DNA from 4 places in the Paenibacillus sp. B-A-8 genome. Region 2 is predicted to be linked to each of the others. Evidence: riboswitches for the same ligand, from Rfam matches in the RefSeq annotation. Region 2 holds a riboswitch; each other region holds the start of a gene.
What was found. A riboswitch is a leader RNA that binds a small molecule or an ion and turns the genes downstream of it on or off. The one in region 2 is predicted to bind cyclic di-GMP.
Positions count from the first base shown of each region.

Region 1 (4,517 bases), 590 kb from region 2:
GTCGGTGTTGGTGTCACGGTCGGCGTTGGTGTCACGGTCGGCGTTGGTGTTGGCGACGGTGTTGGTGTTGGTGTCACGGTCGGCATCGGTGTTGGTGTCACGGTCGGCGTCGGTGTTGGTGTCACAGTCGGCGTCGGTGTTGGTGTCACAGTCGGCGTCGGTGTTGGCGTCGCAGTCGGCGTCGGTGTTGGCGTCACAGTCGGCGTCGGTGTTGGCGTCACAGTCGGCGTTGGTGTTGGTGTCACGGTCGGCGTCGGTGTTGGCGTCACAGTCGGCGTCGGTGTCACGGTCGGCGTCGGTGTCACGGTCGGCGTCGGTGTTGGCGTCACGGTCGGTGTTGGTGTTGGCGTCACAGTCGGCGTTGGTGTTGGTGTCACGGTCGGCGTTGGTGTCGGAGGTGGTTCCTCCCCTCCATATGGATACCAATGCATCTGTACCCCACCAGCAAATCCCTTTGCAATCAGTGTCCCATGCAGTTCACCAGAATTATAAGTTACTTTCGCATGCGGAGCTAGGATAGTTCCTTCTATCGTTAAACTTCCTATGTTTACAGTGCTAGCTTCATAAAAATTAAATAATACCTTGTTAGGGCTGCCTCCCCATATTTGAAAACTTGGAATTTCAACTGAACTTCCGCTAACGTTAACGATAACTGTGGCGTTATTTGCAATATTAAACTGTAAGCCATTAGCATTAGCGAAATCGGCAGCACTTAGATTAAGAACGTTAAATGATTCCGGAGCATCAATTGTTATTTTCCCATATTCCTTTTTGAAAGTTCCAACTGTAGTAAGTGAAGAGAATTCATTAGAACGTCCGATAAGAAATTGCTCTTCAGCATCAAAATCAATAGGCGTTCCTTTTCTCGCTGGTTCTTTAAGATCTACACCGTTGCTGGAAAAAACACCACCATAAACGGATGCTCCATGAATAGTACCATTAGTAAAAGTAATGTCATTACCAGCAATAAGAACATCTCCACCTGGATTATCCTTGGATACGCCGTAATTCTGCAATGTAATGTTACCTTTGGCGGCAAGGCGCCCATGAACCTGATCATTAGATTGTTTGAAATCCCCAAAAATAAAAGTATTAAAATTCCCTGCAATACCTAACACAGGTGTAGGAGTATAGGGAGGTACCTCCCCTGCTGCATTTACCAAATGCCCTCCGGAAAGTCCATTGCCTACCATTAAAGCCCCCGCTAATACTAGTGAGAGTAGCGGTTTTATTCTTCTTTTCAAAAAGCACACCTCCTAAATCTATCATTTATATCTAATCAGAATAATTACCAGAAACTCTAAAAGACCTAACAACAAAAAAGACCGCCAAAAAAGAAGTAGAATTCCCTTCTCATGGCAGTCGGACGGTCATAGTGTCCTTAAGACACTTTAGACTCCTGGACTTTGCGTCCCACCCTTTCGGGCGGTTTGCTATTATCATGATTATATATGTATACCCTTTGCAAAATAGAACCGGCAGTTTAAGCATCCTATTAAATAATCGTCTATGACTTTTAATACTTTCGAACTAATAATAGTTTAGCGCTCCGCCCCCACAAATGTCAATCAATTCCTTTTAATAATCATACACATTAACCAGCACAAAAAAAGCACCTAAAGGCGCTTCACGCAAAAGTTTTTATTCAATTTTAAAGTAACTGTATATAGCCTAATATCGATATCCATAATGGAATACTAAAAATCAAACCAAATACCAATCCACGGCGGAGACTTCCTTCCTCTCTCATCCTAATTCTCCTTTTCATAAGCTTAAATCATTAATTTTTATTATTACAATTTTAATATATTTTATTCTTTCTATTTTCGTTGTGAATTTAATCACATTGGACTGGCTGTTTAGAAATACCATTGATTATTTTTGGGATATCGGGGTAGAATACGAATATACGTTCCCATTAGAGGTGATGAGATTCATGCATAGAGCTGAAAGCAGAGACAACATGCTGGTGAAATCTTATTTATTGCTTCCGATGATTTTATCAGCTTTCGAACGGGACTCCGCCATTTTATCTACACATTTACGAACGCCCGCCCCCTATCTGGAGGTTCTTGGAACCGCCGCGGCAGTAGCTACAGCAGATCTAAGAGATGTTCGTTCGGAAATGAGAAAACGGGGAATCAAGGTATATGAGCAGAACAGGCTCAACACAGGGATAGAAGCCAAATTTATATGCCGCGGATACCATGAACGAATGCTGCTGTTAAACGACATCGTTGCTGCACAAGCTGCTATTCATATGCGCAGATATCTCGGGCTGGATATTTCATCTTTTAAGAGCTATGAAGGGCAGTATCAGATTAAGTAAAGCCGCGTAAGAAGTTACGCCCCTCCCCCCATTTCCATTAGCGAACAAAAAAATAGGCCTTACCATGGGAGTTGGCAAGACCTAAGAGATTTATACCACAAAACACTGGGGGGTGTTTGGTGTCTTCAATATATACCCCGAACCTGAAAATAAGATGATGCTCACATGAAAATCACATTAAAAAGATCAATTTTTGGTTTAGGCTAGATCTGGATGCTCCCATAAGCTTAATCTGCCCTTAGCCGGTACAGGATGACTTAACTGATGAACATCTTCAAGCTTCCAAGCAAAACACCCTTCACTATAGTCACCAAAATCATATTCATTTCCCTTTATCCATTCCCTTAGGTCCACCTCCGGTGTAACCTCATAACACCCCGTGAGTTGACCTAACGCAATGATAACCCCTGTTGGTAAATTTATTGCTGTATAACCATGCTTCCCCAATATCGACCTGAATGGTTCCTGTTCACATATCTTCTTATCTATCCTCATTCCGGCATGAATACCCAACCCCCGCGGTAGGCTGTTCTCCATGATCGAGTTTCGAACTGTTTTTCACCAAGAGCAATCAACGTTGCCCAAGGCTGTCGTATCGTTAAACACCGCATCATATCCATCCCCTCGGAAGATACAGAAAAGCGTGGTCTCCGAATTCCCGGAATACCGCGGTTAACTGGTTCGCGCTTAATGAGTTCATAGTAATATCCCCTTTAACTATATGATTAATTAAACCTATTAAAAGGAAAAATGTACATAACAAAAAGACCACCCGAGAGATGGCCATAGTATCATGCTTATGGTAGGTGCATCTCAGATCCAACATATAGAGGCTTTGGTTCAACATGCACCAGTGCTTTATTCACCAAGCTGCTCCTTGATCTGCGCAATTTCTGTTTCCGTGTACACAAGGCGTTTATTCAAATCGGCGATATAGCTTCTGCGAGCTTCTTGGTCCGCTGTGCTTGTTAGATCGGCCGCAGTAGCTTCCGCTTGTTGGATCGCTTCTTTGAGAAATTGCACGCTGGATTCTGCCACTGCTAATCTTTCCCGGAGTTTAGCCGCCTCAATGATTGCCTTTGGTGTTCCTGTCCGATCTGCAGCCGTTGTGTCAGTCTCAGATATTGCCGCGGGCTTCTCCGTTACTTTACTCTCCAGTATTATTGTCTTCCCTTCTACTGTCAGGTCCGTTCCAGTCGCTTCGGATATCGTGCGCACGGGTACGTAAGCTGATCCGTTTATAATAGCTGCGTCCGCAATCTTCTTTCCGTCTTGCTTTATCGTATACAGTCCAGTAACTTTAGCACCAATTATTGACGAGCTTGCTGCAAATCCTATTGATCCTCCGAGCAACAGCGCTGCAGCTGCAATCCCTACTATTTTCTTCTTCATACGTATGAACCTCCTGAGGATAGCGTTATTCCAATTATACCCAATAATTCTACGTTATGAAAGATATATTAAGAGACTCCGTACGTACGACCGCCCGCTGGTGTCAGCGTAGTGCTTCCGTGATTATGATTAGGTAGAGTGATTAAATGTGCATAACAAAGCCTCCCACAGTTTTCCGTAGGAGGCTTCATATTTAGTCGTATATCAGCAGGTACGCACCGGCGAATTAACATCCGGAAAACAACATTTAACGCTGACAACGTTGATATAGTGGAAAATATGCTGGTGAAGGGAATTGAACCCCCGGCCTACGCATTACGAGTGCGTTGCTCTACCCCTGAGCTACACCAGCTTATAGCTAATTTTCTGTCAAACAAAAAACATTATACAACTTTCAGCTAGAAACGCAAGACTATTTCCCCCTGTTTTCTACTCTCCTAGACTGCAGCTACTCCATCTGTAGCTTACGCTCCACAGACTCCAGCTTTCCACGGCTAGTGGAGGGCTTATCGCGGCGGTCGTCTATTTTAAGCGAGGTTGAGACACGTTCTGCACCTGCGGCAAAAGGAGACTCATGCAATGCTTCCACCGCTGCAAATATGCGTAAGAGAGGTCCTTCAATGATTGTACCCATCGATGTAAGCTCATAAGTAATTCCTTCTACCGTCTGCAGCACTCGCTGCATATCCGCAACATAACTGCTAAGGCTGGTACTGCCTGTTCCAATCGGAATAACGGTTACTTCAGCAATAGGCATGGGAATACCTCCTTCGAATTTTAAAGTGTGTCTCCATCT
Region 1 is NZ_CP183882.1:531,505-536,021, reverse strand. Features, by position in the region: gene ACN6MV_RS02420 (choice-of-anchor A family protein) at 1-1,244, opposite strand, end outside; cyclic di-GMP riboswitch class I at 1,355-1,445, opposite strand; gene ACN6MV_RS02415 (hypothetical protein) at 1,937-2,329, shown strand; gene ACN6MV_RS02410 (2-oxoglutarate dehydrogenase E1) at 2,528-2,866, opposite strand; gene ACN6MV_RS02405 (hypothetical protein) at 3,188-3,721, opposite strand; tRNA gene ACN6MV_RS02400 (tRNA-Thr) at 4,002-4,073, opposite strand; gene ACN6MV_RS02395 (MTH1187 family thiamine-binding protein) at 4,170-4,478, opposite strand.
Region 1: another riboswitch for cyclic di-GMP. It lies ahead of ACN6MV_RS02420 (choice-of-anchor A family protein); the one in region 2 lies ahead of ACN6MV_RS05015 (glycosyl hydrolase).

Region 2 (4,517 bases):
TGAACCAGAATCCATGGTACAACGTGTCTGGAGACAGCTGGAGGAAGCGGGAATGGCAGAATCATCTTATCTGGCCACCGGCCGCGGCCAAGTAGAAATGATACAAAGCCAACTGGGAAGTCATGTGCCGATTATCGTTGAACCGGAGCGTCGGGATACTTTTCCGGCTATCGCCTTAACAGCTACCTATCTTTATTCGGTTGCAGGTGTTTCTCCAGCGGAGACGGTAGCGATTTTGCCTGTTGACCCTTATGTAGAAGCATCCTTTTTCGATACCATAGCTATGCTTGAAGGGACTATGCTAGAAAGTGGAGCAAATCTGGCTCTAATGGGTGTTATTCCTGAACACGCCTCAGAGAAATACGGATATATCATTCCTACCACCGAAGAGGCGGGGGAGAACGGTTTTATGAAGGTGAGTCACTTTCAAGAGAAGCCAGACCGCATACAAGCAGAACAGCTTATCGAGCAAAATGCATTGTGGAATTGCGGAGTATTTGCCTTCCGTCTAGGGTACTTGTTAGATATTTTGCAGCGTAAAGGGTTGCCTTTAGGATATGAAGAATTGCAGAAGCAATATAAGCTATTGTCTTCCATCAGCTTTGATTATGAAGTGGTGGAGAAAGAAGAACATATTGTGGTACAGCCGTATGATGGATTCTGGAAGGATCTTGGAACGTGGAATACGCTAACAGAGGAAATGAGCAGCAAGCATGTAGGCAAGGGTTTTGTGACGGCGGATTCTGAGGGGACTTGCTTGATTAATGAGCTGGATATTCCAATTACGGTAATTGGTGCGAAGGATCTGATCATCGCGGCTAGCCCGGATGGGATTCTAGTTACCCATAAAGCCGAGAGTCCACGGATTAAAGAAGTGCTGAAGACCTTTGAACAGAGACCGATGTACGAGGAACGCCGCTGGGGCCATTACAAAGTTATTGATTATGTGAAATATGACGAGGGCAATGAAGTGCTGACTAAACGGATTTTTATATCCGAGGGGAATAATATCAGCTATCAGTTACATCGCAAACGTAGTGAAATTTGGACAATCGTCAGCGGCGAAGCAAGTATTGTGCTGAATGAGAAAAAACATAATGTGAAGGCTGGGGACGTGGTACGTATACCGGAAGGAACGAAGCACGCAATCCTTGCTTTGACGGATGTTGAGTTTATAGAGGTACAGACGGGTTCTGAATTAGTAGAAGAAGATAATATTCGTATTACTTTAGACTGGAATGATATAGAACTACAACAATTCATTTCATAGGTCTAACCTATCTATTTAACCAATTCGGAATTTCTTAAAACAGGTAAATTGACTCAATTATCAAAAAAAGTCATAAAAACACTAAATATATCATTAATTGTCGTCGATACTTACGGTAAGAGAGATTATTTCTCTTAAATTGAAAAGGCAAACCTATCGAAAGGTAGGGACGCAAAGCTATAGGGCCTTCGAAAGAGTGGCAGCCTGGCTACCGAAAGGGAGATTATTTTGAAAGCTTACCGTACGTATCGATTGTTTGGTGCATTTCTGTCACTCGTCCTGTTTCTGACTGCACTTCCGCTTACTGTTGGAATTTCGCCGTCTGTTGTCATAGCTGCTTCAAATTCTGGAACGCCAGTTACCCCAGGAGCCTCACCTGAAGCCGTAAAGCTGCTTAACTATTTTTACTCAATCTCAGGAAAAGGAATCCTTGCTGGCCAACATGACTATTTAGAAAGTCCAGATGAAATTAACAATATGCTGAAGGGAACCAGCGGACAGTATGCAGCTCTTCACGGTTATGAAATGGGTGCGATCAGTGGCCAGTCTGAAGGAACGATGTCCTGGCAGCGTAAAAATGTGGTAAACAGCGCCATCAACTGGAATAAAGCGGGCGGAATCGTAGCTATGACTTTTCATGCTAACCTGCCGGGCACCTCTTATGACTGGGATAATGTTAAAAAAACGCTTAGCCAAAGTGAATTCGATAGTTACGTTACACCGGGTACCAAGCAATATAACAGTCTGATTGCTGAACTTGATAAGGTGGCAGTATCTCTAAAAAGCTTGCGAGATGCGAACGTCCCGGTACTTTGGAGACCCTATCATGAAATGAACGGGAACTGGTTCTGGTGGGGGAAGAAAAATAACTTTTCTAAACTTTGGAATATTATGTATGACCGTTTTGTTAACGTTCATAAATTAAATAATTTGCTATGGGTATGGAGTCCGAATGCTCCCAATGTTTGGTCAGATCCGTATGCGTTAACTTATCCAGGAGCTGATAAAGTAGATATCCTGGCAGCAGACATATACGAAAATGATTACCAGCAAAAATACTATGATAGCTTGTTGAGTCTAGCCGCGGGCAAACCGATTGCGATCGGGGAAAATGGTGAAATGCCTAATCTGGAGAAGCTTCAACAATCACAAAGTAAATGGACTTATATGATGAGCTGGGGAAAAATGCTTTATGAGAATAACAGTGCAGATACAATCAAAACTTTTATGAATAGCAGCTATACCCTGACTAGAGATAAATTAAATAATAGCTTGGTACCCACACCTAGCGCCGCACCGGCACCTCCCGAAGAAGAGGGAGAGGCAGCAATTCCTCTCGCGAAGGGGCTTGCAGGAGAGTATTACAACAACATGCAGCTATCGGGAGCAGCAGCTCTTATTAGAACCGATGCAATAATCGATTTCAATTGGCGGCAAGGATCGCCGGATGCCGCCCTTGGGATTGATCGTTTCTCCATACGTTGGAGCGGTAAAGTTAAGCCCTTATATGATGAACAATATACATTTTACACTACATCAGATGATGGCATCCGTGTCTGGGTGAATGGGGAATCTGTGATTGATAGTTGGACGAAGCAAAGTGGCACTGAGCGTAAGGGCAATATTACGCTGAAGGCTGGTCAGCTATATGATATCAAGGTGGAGTATTACGAAAATGAAGGCGATGCGAGAGTCCGCTTGATGTGGGAAAGTGCTAGTCAAGTTAAAGAGACAGTTCCAGCAAGTGCGCTTTTTCTTCCGGATGTCTCCTGATTGATGAAAATTAAAGGTCGATCCTTAGTAGCTCTGCGTTATTGCAGAGCTACTAAGCTATAGTCCTCATTAGGTCAGAAGACGATTGTCCGATAACAGGTATGTTTATTTATTACCTGTGGAGGCAGTACAGCTACCGAAAGGAGGATTTATTTGCGTAAATATTATAAGCAAAACAGATTGTTGTTTACTATATTACCGGTGTTTATTATTTTTTCCTTGCTGCCTTGGGGAGAGGTTAAGAGTCTTCCGAAGGCTATGAGTGTTTCTTCCTCTCTTCCCCCGGCTATACCAAGCAATCCATCAGCTTCTGAAGAAGCCAAGCAACTGTTGAGTAATTTGGTGAATCTACGTGGCAAAGGTATCCTGTCTGGTCAGCATGATTATCTAGAAAGTCCAGATGAACTGGTTCATAAGCTGAAGAATACTTCGGGACAAAATGCCGTTCTACATGGTTATGAATTAGGGGCGATTAATAATCAATCCAAAAGGACAATCGCCGAACAGCGGCAAGCAGTAATTGACAGTGCAATGGAGTGGAATCAGACGGGTGGCATTGTAGCCATGACATTCCATCAGAGTTTGCCAGGAACTTCTCCAGAATGGTCCAATGTAAACAGAAGTCTCAGTCAAGAGAAGTTTAATGCTTATGTTACGCCTGGGACGGCTCAGTATAAGAGTCTAATCTCTGATCTAGATGAGATCGCTGGATATTTAGAACAGCTGCGTGATGCTGGGGTTCCAGTCTTATGGCGACCTTACCATGAAATGAATGGCGGTTGGTTTTGGTGGGGGAAAAAGGACAATTTTTCAGCGCTTTGGAATATTGTCTATGATCGTTTTGTAAACACACACAAACTGAATAATCTACTGTGGGTGTGGAATCCAAACGCGCCGAATGAATGGGCAGATTCTTATGCCGCCTATTATCCCAGTGCAGATAAAGTCGATGTTCTGGCTGCGGATATCTACAATAATGATTATAAGCAGTCCTACTATGAGGACCTGCTCACACTTGCTGAAGATAAACCTATCGGAATCGGGGAAAGTGGGCAGCTGCCGAACCCGGATGTATTAACCAACAAACAAAATAAATGGGTTTATATGATGACCTGGGGCAAATTGCTGACAGAAAATAATACGCCACAGTCCATCAAAAGCTTCATGAATAACTCGTTTATAGTATCGAGAGAGGATTATGTTCTCACAACAGAAGTCCCTTCGATAGCACCGGTAACCCCAACGGGTTTAACTGGAGAATACTATAACAATACTGATTTAGAGGGAGAACCGGTGCTTATCCGCAATGACCGTAAGATTGATTTTAATTGGCATGGTGGGTCACCTGCATCAGAGATAAATGAAGATCACTTTTCTGTACGCTGGAAAGGGAAACTCAAACCCAAATTCAGTGAAAAATATATGATTTCGGCATCCTCTGATGATGGAGTCCGTGTCTGGATTGACGGAAAGC
Region 2 is NZ_CP183882.1:1,124,362-1,128,878, forward strand. Features, by position in the region: gene ACN6MV_RS05010 (sugar phosphate nucleotidyltransferase) at 1-1,270, shown strand, start outside; cyclic di-GMP riboswitch class I at 1,407-1,486, shown strand; gene ACN6MV_RS05015 (glycosyl hydrolase) at 1,499-3,043, shown strand; gene ACN6MV_RS05020 (glycosyl hydrolase) at 3,197-4,517, shown strand, end outside.

Region 3 (4,517 bases), 1.3 Mb from region 2:
CAAGCCGCCTCTTGTTGCGAAAATACTATTGCAGGCAATTTATCAGTAGAAGCTGCATCTACATAAACATTGATTGTATCTCCAGGCATTGCAACGAGTCCCGTAGGTTGGTTGTTCGTACCGAAACCAATTCTCAGGTTTTGCTGTGCATGCTTTTTCATATCTCCACGCTGTTCAGCCTCAATAATGGTGCCTTCGGTTTGAACTTCACCATTTACTAGCTTCTTAGCCAAATCCAATGAGTCTTTAAGGATTGGATAGAGCGGATGTACTTTTGCCGCCTCTTCTAATTCATTGATTGCATTGGCGCTATTATAAGCAGGAACAACCGCACTCATCGTTCCATCTGTGAAAATACCATTCACAGCTTCGCTTACTTTATCCTCTGTATAAAATCTAAATTCAGCCGCAAAAGGTCTGTTAATATTGGCTTTTGTGAACTTGAATTTCAATCTTTTAAACTTCGTAGGCTCGAATTTAAACTCCAGAAAGTCGTTCGTACTAGTCGCGGTTCCGCTAGATACGAGCTGAAAGGTCTCTCCCTTACTCGTCTCTGATGCATAGATTTCAAAAGCTTCTGGGAACCCTTTGCGATTATCTCTAGCCAGGAAAGCCACTCTGTCTAATACTTTGGCCTGTGCTAATTCAAACACGACTTCATTCGTGAAGCTGTCGTCATTATTTTTGTTCGTTTCCCAATGTGTATTCGGCAGATCATCGAGCATGTATTCCGGTTTCGTACCTGGGTAGCTTCCACCATTCACCGTTACTTTTGATACGTTTGAGTTTGGCATTCTGTAAGCTTCGCTATAGGCATTTTCATATGCTGTGCCATACCCCTTTAACTTCGAAACCTTAGCTGCCGTTTCCTCTACTTGATGGTTTTCCAGAAGCACCTTTGCATTCTCTATATCTGCTTGAAACTGCGTGTACAGTGGATGTAACTGCACTTCTTGTTCTAAAGCCGTTAATTTCTCCACCGTATTAAATGCTGCGCTAACTTGACTCAAGGTATCATCTGTAAATAAATTTTTCATTTTAGCGGATACGGTATCTTCTTTGTAAAAAGAAAACTCTGCTGCACTCGCCCAATCCTGATTAGCTTTTTTGTAGACAAATTTAAGTCTCTTGAAAGCTGTAGGTGCAAACTCAATCTCCACAACATCTCCTGCTCCGCCTTTATATTCTCCAGAGGATATTAGTGTAAAATCGCCTGCATCCGTAGTTGAGCCATAAATATCAAATTCCTGAGCAAACCCCTTACCCTTTGCACCGGATTGTCTTGCAGCATATACGATTCTATTTAATTCCGTGGACTCATTAAAAACAAAGACAACCTCGTTCGTAAACGTTGAGCTATTCGGTTTGCCCGTTTCCCAATGCGTACTCATATCGCCATCAATAGCCTTAGCTATTGGTGAACCTGAGTAGTTGCCACCATTATTCGTGATGGATTTAATATTTGCAGGATTCATTTTAAAAACATCGTTATAAGCGCTAAGGATAGCCTTTCCATACAGATCAAACGGAATAACTGACGCACTGCTTAATAGCTCAGCTTTGCTTTGTACTACGCTGTTCACTACACTTACCTTGCTTACATCACTTGCTAAAGCATAACCTGCCTCGCTCGAAAAACTGGCTATCATGGCTGCCGATGTAGCGATTGCAATCATTTTTTTCATCTTTTCTACCCCCAGATGTAATATGAATCTCTTCAGTACCCAAAAATGGGCACAAAAAAAACTACCCCAAAAGAGTAGCTTGATTGCGTATAAAGTCCATAAAAATTAAGACTTAATTTTTATTAAACTTTAACAAGCATAAACGCCCCGACGCCCTTCTAAGGACGATACGCGTTTAAGCGAGAAATATAAGACATTAAGTATAGGTGTATAACTTATACTCACTTATATTTTAACAAAAAGCGTAATACACTCTTTGGCAGCTGGCTGACAATAGTTATAATAACCTTAGTCCCTATAGCTTTGCGTCCCTACATTTCCATAGGTTTGCCTATGAAGTTTCGAATACATTACAAAGAGTAACATAACGCTACATCTGATCGCATGATTAATTGGTATGAAATCCGAATAGGTAATTGCAATTAGTTTTTCTGTTCTGATAGATATTTTTTATTAACTATCCCAGACTATGAATGATACTTTAGAACTGCTTAGCGGCTTAATCTCCTAGCCCAAACAAACGCCGGAACCAATTCCACACATCACCCGTGATCGGAATTAACCCGAAACCATGCTCTCCAACAGCGATTACACCATATGCCCATTGTCCAATAGCTATCGCACCTCCAGCGATTCGCCCTATGGCTATCGCCCCAAACGCCGTATCGCCTATGGCTATCGCTCCCAATGCTTTTTCGGCTATCGCGATCGCTCCCACAGCCACTCCTGCAATCGCAATTGCTCCCGCGGCAAAGCCAAGCCAACTAAGTGCTATCGCTCCGAGCGCTAACCACATCCCCAGTGATATAGCACCTACGGATAGTACACCGACGCTTATTGCACCTATGGATATCAAGCCTATAGCTACATCTCCAATAGCAATTAAACCAACAGCCGTCTTCACTTGTGGCTTGCTTCCGTAACCATACCCCTGACCTGAGTATCGACCCAAATTGCTGCGAATACTTACCACCGGAAATGATGGAGACGGCCATTGATAATCAATTTCCCGTCCACCTAACCCTCTAGAATCCGCCCAGCGCGTGATGTACTTATGCCATTTCATATCCATCCCGTCCCCCTTCTCAATTACCTTAATTATACAACCCCGGGGTTTACCTGTACTCAGACTCTGACCTGAAATCCATCTCATCCTCTAGACGGAGATATGCTCCTTAGGATCACTGTTTGGGAATAGGATCAGGCTTTCCAAATAAATATCCCTGAAACAACTGATAACCACTCTGCTTGAGCCATTCAAAGTCCTCTCTAAACTCCACACCTTCTGCTAAAGGAACGGATTGGATTTCTAAAGCTTTTTCTAAAAATTGTTTAGCTATTTTCTGTTTGTTCAGATCGCTGGACACACCCTGAACATATTTCATATCCAGCTTCATGTAATGGGGTTTAAGCTCCAATAACATCTCGATCGTGCTGAAGCCCTCGCCAACATCATCTAGAGCGTATTCAAATCCCCGATCCTTGTAATATGTCAAAATAGCTTTCAAATGAGCGAGATCATCCACTTTCTCCGTCTCAACAACTTCAAAGACAAAAAGAGAGGGATCGACGCCTAATTGATTGGCCAGTTCAACAGTTGATCTTAAGCAGAACTCTGGCGCGTAGATCGACGTTGGGATAAAATTAATAAAGGTTTTTTTATTTAAGGGTGCAGCATATTTTACAGCAGTCATTCTACATAACCGGTCTAAAGCATATAAACGCCCACGATTCCGTGCCGCCGCAAAAATCTCATTAGGATAGATAAGGGACCCATCATCTTTTTTAAATCTGGATAGGAGCTCGTATGCAAAAATCTCTTCCCGTACGTTCACAATCGGTTGGAAGTGACAAGTAACTAAACCCTTAGTTATAACCTCATCAATCCACTCCATATTAAGTACAGTGGGTAATTCGGATAGAGGTCTCCATGTTTGGTCATCTATACGGAATTCAAACTGCTCCGACTCCATATGGTCATTACAGAAATCTAGAAAATCCCGCACCCCAGCCTCCTTAATCGTAATCACATTTTCTTCCACCTTATGTATCGTATTACTTCTACTCAAATGATGAATAACCTCAGGTAAAATCCTTAGATTAAGCTCACCATGAGCCTTGATTTCAAAATTCAACTCACTTACTACACAATGATTACATGCCACATTCATAACCCCCTTTAATAATCAATTCTCTGAAAAAGATCCCGGAACTGCTCTTCTCAATCGAAATCCGTATACTCTAGTAAATACGTCGGGTCTAACACGGTGATCTGCTGATGTTGAATATCAATAATCTTTTGCTCCTGCAGATCTTTAAGCACAAGAGTAGCCGTCTCCCTTAATGTTCCGATCATATCCGCGAACTGCTGATGGGTCAATCGAAGATCAATCCTCTGTTTGCCTTGCTCCTCTACTCCGAATCTTTGGTATAGTCTTCTTAGTGTAAATATCGCACGCGCTCTCGCATCATGAAATTTCATTTCATGTAATAACCGATTCGATAAAAATAAACGGTCCATTTGCAACAGCATCAATTGCTCCTTAATCAACGGGTAGCTGGCAAGCATCTGCTCAAATGGCTCACGTTTAATCTCAAATAATACTGTATCGTTCATAGCTACGGCAGATAGCACCCTTACATTGGAGGGATGGATCACTTCCAGATCACCAAAGAAATCGCCTTTTCCAAAAAGATCTACGGTATGCTCTTTCCCCTTCGTAGTGGCGTACACCCTAATAATTCCCGAATAGATAATGTAGGCATGATCCCCTGGATCTGATTCTGCAAACACCGGGGTACCTTTGGAACAGGCCTTATATGTGAACAGTC
Region 3 is NZ_CP183882.1:6,754,757-6,759,273, forward strand. Features, by position in the region: gene ACN6MV_RS30450 (NPCBM/NEW2 domain-containing protein) at 1-1,685, opposite strand, end outside; cyclic di-GMP riboswitch class I at 1,941-2,027, opposite strand; gene ACN6MV_RS30455 (hypothetical protein) at 2,185-2,757, opposite strand; gene ACN6MV_RS30460 (EAL domain-containing protein) at 2,867-3,856, opposite strand; gene ACN6MV_RS30465 (Crp/Fnr family transcriptional regulator) at 3,907-4,517, opposite strand, start outside.
Region 3: another riboswitch for cyclic di-GMP. It lies ahead of ACN6MV_RS30450 (NPCBM/NEW2 domain-containing protein); the one in region 2 lies ahead of ACN6MV_RS05015 (glycosyl hydrolase).

Region 4 (4,517 bases), 710 kb from region 2:
GAATCCTTCTGGCACAGTCAGCAGTTCACGATTGATCTCCTGCAGACTGGAGATAGATAATGCTGTTGAGCCTGGCGCAGCGTGTTCCGCTTCTAAAGGAATGAAGGCTTTTGGTTCTTTTTTCTTGTGATTGCCTTCCTTCATACTATCATACGCACGTTGCAAAACGCTTTCTGCAGCAGCATTCATCTCTTTAACATCGTCAGCTGTAAGAATCTTTTCACGCTGTAGTCGCTCAGCATAAACCTTGTAGACGGTTGGATGTTTACGCACCTTACTGTAAACAATAGGCTGTGTAGTATCAGGATCATCCATTTCGTTATGACCATGACGGCGGTAGCCGATGAGATCAATCACGAAATCCTTTTTAAATTGGTGGCGATATGCGCTAGCTAAACGGACAGCTGCTACACAGGCTTCCGGATCATCAGCGTTGACATGGACAATCGGGATTTCATACCCTTTGGCGATATCACTGGCATAATGCGTAGAACGGGAGTCTTCACTTTCGGTCGTAAAGCCGATCCGGTTATTAACAATGATATGGATCGTTCCACCATTCTGATAACCTTGAAGTTTGCCGATATTAAGTGTTTCTGCAACAATCCCTTCACCCGGAAAAGCAGCATCGCCATGCATTAGCACTGCTATAGCTTTACTGGTATCAATCTTAGGCAGCCCGGCAGTGCTCCGATCCTCTTGAGCGGCACGAGTGAAACCTTCCACGACAGGATTGACGAATTCCAAGTGACTTGGATTGTTCGCTAGTGTTATTCTTGTGCGTACGGTTTCTCCTTCACGGACAGCGCGGTCTGCACCGAGATGGTATTTCACATCACCCGTCCAGCCATAGTTAATTCCTGTAGAGCCTTCGGAAGGGAAGAGCTCCTTGTTTGGAGAATGATGAAACTCTGAAAATATAATATCATAAGGTTTGCCTAAAATATGTGCGAGAACGTTGAGACGGCCGCGGTGCGCCATACCCATCAGAATATGCTCTGCACCGTCATGCGCAGCAGCGCGTACGATTTCATCGAGCATCGGCACAAGAGCGTCGTTGCCTTCCAAGCTGAAACGTTTCTGACCCACAAAGGTCTTGTGGAGGAAGGTTTCGAATTGCTCTACTTGAATTAGGCGGTTCAGTAGTTCTTTGCGTTCTGAATTATTTAAAGGTGCTGGTGAGCTAGTGGATTCTGCCTGTCTATTCAGCCATTGCAATTCTTTTTCCTCATGCACATGCCCGAATTCATAGGCGATAGTTTTGGTATATGCCTGACGCATACGCTGAACAGCATCCCATCCGGTATGCACGTCATTTGGTGCATTCTCCCAAATGAGTGTGGCAGGTAATGCGATCAGATCCTCACGGGTCAGCCCATAGGTTTCAAGTTCGAGATATTTAGCCATGGGATTGTGGTCCCGCTCAAGCGGATCAATTTCAGCGGCCATATGGCCATATATACGAATATTAGCGATTAACTTGGAAGCTCTTACTGCTTTTCTAAGCCATTCGGTGTCTCCCGAAATGCGAGGCTGTGGAGCCGGTTCGCTATCCGGTGTTAATGGTGGGGGACCCGAATTTGTAAAAAGTTCGCGATAATTATTCTCTACGGTGGTTGGGTCTTTCACAAATTGCTCGTATCTTTCTTGAATGTAGCCTAAATTGGGTCCATAATACTTACTCCAAATGGATTCGTTATAGGGCTCTTTGGCTGCCATGAATACATCCTCCTCAACGGATGAACTCCATACGTGACATTTTGTGTCAATGCTTGTAGGAGCTGTGATGATTGCGGTTTCATTCCTCATCTTATTGTGCTACTTTCCACACATGTAATCAATTCATTCTTTCGTCTAATACGTTCGCAAAATGGTATGGGTTAGCTTATTCTACTAAATAAAGAGTTGTTCTTTTTTATTACCCATTCTAAAGGCCTACTAAAATGATTCTATTATCCTTAATTTTAACTAAATAGGGAATGGGACATTATTATATTGGCTTATATAATTTTATGAATAAGACGAGTATCGCGATAATAGGACAGGAAATTCTATAAAAGAACTTCTATTTTTTGTTTTTTAATGGAAAAACTAATCAGAAATCGACACACTTTTTCACTTTAGTATAGTATAATGTTATTGCAGTTAGCGTTTTTCATATATTTCAAAGTAGATCCTTTCACGTAAAGGGTCCAGTAAAAGGTAAACTTGCCGAAAGGCAGGGGCACAAAGTCGCGGGTCTAAGGTAGAAATACTATGACAGCCGGATTGCCTGGGGACGTAAAATCTTAGGAGGAGATTTTTTGGACAAGTCCAACCAGGGAAGCAACAGAGAACAGCAGGTCATTGATCTAGACGTAGAGTGGGTCCATTTATTATTAGCAGCTAAGAAGGCTGGCATAAAGGCAGATGAAATTCGTCGCTTCTTTCATGAGAAGACTGTGCAAGCCGTGCAGTAATACATTCAGAGCATTACATATCAAATGAGCACAGCGATAACTCGCTGTGCTTTTTTTCTTTATATAAGAAGCTATAAGTTTCAGATGACACACTGTCCTTATATTCTAGTAGAATATAAAACGCCTTCGCAGTCCATATAGGAGAACGAAGGCGCTTATGCTTGATAGTATGAGTAGAAGAGGATCTTATCAGATCAGATGGAAGGATTAATCCTTCTGATCCAGGCGCCATTTCTGGTAGTCCAGAAACTCCTTGAATTCGCGTTTGCTTATGCCTGAGGCCATAGCTTCCTGCACCAATCGGAACCATTCCGAATCTAAAGGTGATTCCTCAGCATCATTAGGTTCTCCATAGAGCAAAGCGTGGATGGATACCTGAAGCGCGTCGGCGATCTTTTCGATAAATTGGATTGAAGGATTGGATTGGATGTTTCTCTCCACATTGCTAAGATACGACTTAGCAACATCCGCTCTGTCCGCAAGCTCAGATAGGGACAATCCCTTTTCTAGGCGGAGATGCTGGATACGTTGGCCCATATTTTGTGGCACTATGCTGACGCCCCTCCGTAATTTTTGTTATTAGTATAGCAAATATCAATAAATTCGACAAAGATTATTGTAAAGAAAAAAGCAGCATCTACTTATCCGCTTTCCGGAATAAGAATCTGCTGCTCTTCGAATGGAAGACTTATTAGATTATTTAGCGGATCCAGCAGTTTGCTTACCTACGAAATCCCAAGTCAGAGTTAATGAATCTTTTTGGAAGTAGTTTTGCTCTTGGCCGTTATCAACAAATTCGAATTGAACGGTGAAGCTATCATTTGTGCCGGCCTTAATTCCAGATGCTTCGCTAGTACCCCAGATTGCATCAAGTCCAGTGTTTTTTACGAGATCCGGTGTCTGAGTCTTCAAATCGGCCAGGGTAGTTTCCCAAACTACTTTCTCTTCACTACCAGGTAAGATGCCGCTTTTATCTTTATTCACCAGGAATTTAACTTTGATGAATTTTGCCAAATCGTTAGCGCCGTTGTTACCACCTACATCATTAATAGAGGTAGCTGTTTTGAGGAGGATCGAACCGATATCAAGTGTACCGTCATTTTTTAGTTTGAAGTCTCTTTTGATCGTATCGCCTGGCTTCAGATCCTTCAAATCAACGATAACAGAAGGATCAGAGTTCAAATCCAGTGTACCTGCTGCGAATGTAGCGGTGCTTTGTGCAGTGTCGCTAAAGTAAGCGAAAGTTCCTCCACCAATCAATGATAAACCCAGTGCTGCAGATGCTACGCCAAGACCCAATGTTTTTTTGATACCCATAATTAAAATTCCTCCTCGGTTTTTGTGGTTTTTTTATAAAAGTTATATATTGTAACTTCCGGTTCGTAAGCGGAAGCGGACAATCAACGAATTACTGTATTTCAGTTGGAGGTGGAGAGGTGGGCAGTATAGCCGCATTTTTCTTTTCGAGTGCAGCTACAGCCTTCCATGATGAATACAGGGCATAGAGCAGGAGCATCAAGCCTGGTACGATCATGAGCACAACACTTCCAGCTTTGGAAACTGCGAAATTCATAGCGTAACCTACATAAGGTACGGTGACCCCTGCATACTCAGCTACAACATTCGTGGAACTGGTAGGGTTCATATCAGGCGCATCATTGTTATCGCCTTTCGTGCGATACATGGCTTCACCAGTAGCATTGTTCATTGTTGCTTCTACAACACGGTGAGTAATGAGCAGGTTTTCTTCATTTCTAAAGGTGATAACATCGCCTTTTTTGAAGCGATTCATATCTCCTCCGGGTTTTAAAGCGACAATCGATCCGGTTTGAATCCCTGGCTCCATCGAACCTGAGAGTACCGATTTGATCTGGTATCCGAAGAAGGCAGGTTCACCGCCGGAGGCCTTGGATAACACTACGGCTATCACCAGCAGAATAAAGATCACAAGCATGATGCTCGATAATGTATTGTTGATCATTTTTTTAATCCGCATATTATTCTCCACCTTTGTCTTGTTGAGGGGCCGAAGGAGCTGGTGTTGCTGCCGGCGGGGAA
Region 4 is NZ_CP183882.1:414,092-418,608, forward strand. Features, by position in the region: gene ACN6MV_RS01870 (2-oxoglutarate dehydrogenase E1 component) at 1-1,719, opposite strand, end outside; cyclic di-GMP riboswitch class I at 2,192-2,276, shown strand; gene ACN6MV_RS01875 (anti-repressor SinI family protein) at 2,304-2,459, shown strand; gene ACN6MV_RS01880 (helix-turn-helix domain-containing protein) at 2,667-2,996, opposite strand; gene ACN6MV_RS01885 (TasA family protein) at 3,156-3,776, opposite strand; gene sipW (signal peptidase I SipW) at 3,868-4,455, opposite strand; gene ACN6MV_RS01895 (hypothetical protein) at 4,457-4,517, opposite strand, start outside.
Region 4: another riboswitch for cyclic di-GMP. It lies ahead of ACN6MV_RS01875 (anti-repressor SinI family protein); the one in region 2 lies ahead of ACN6MV_RS05015 (glycosyl hydrolase).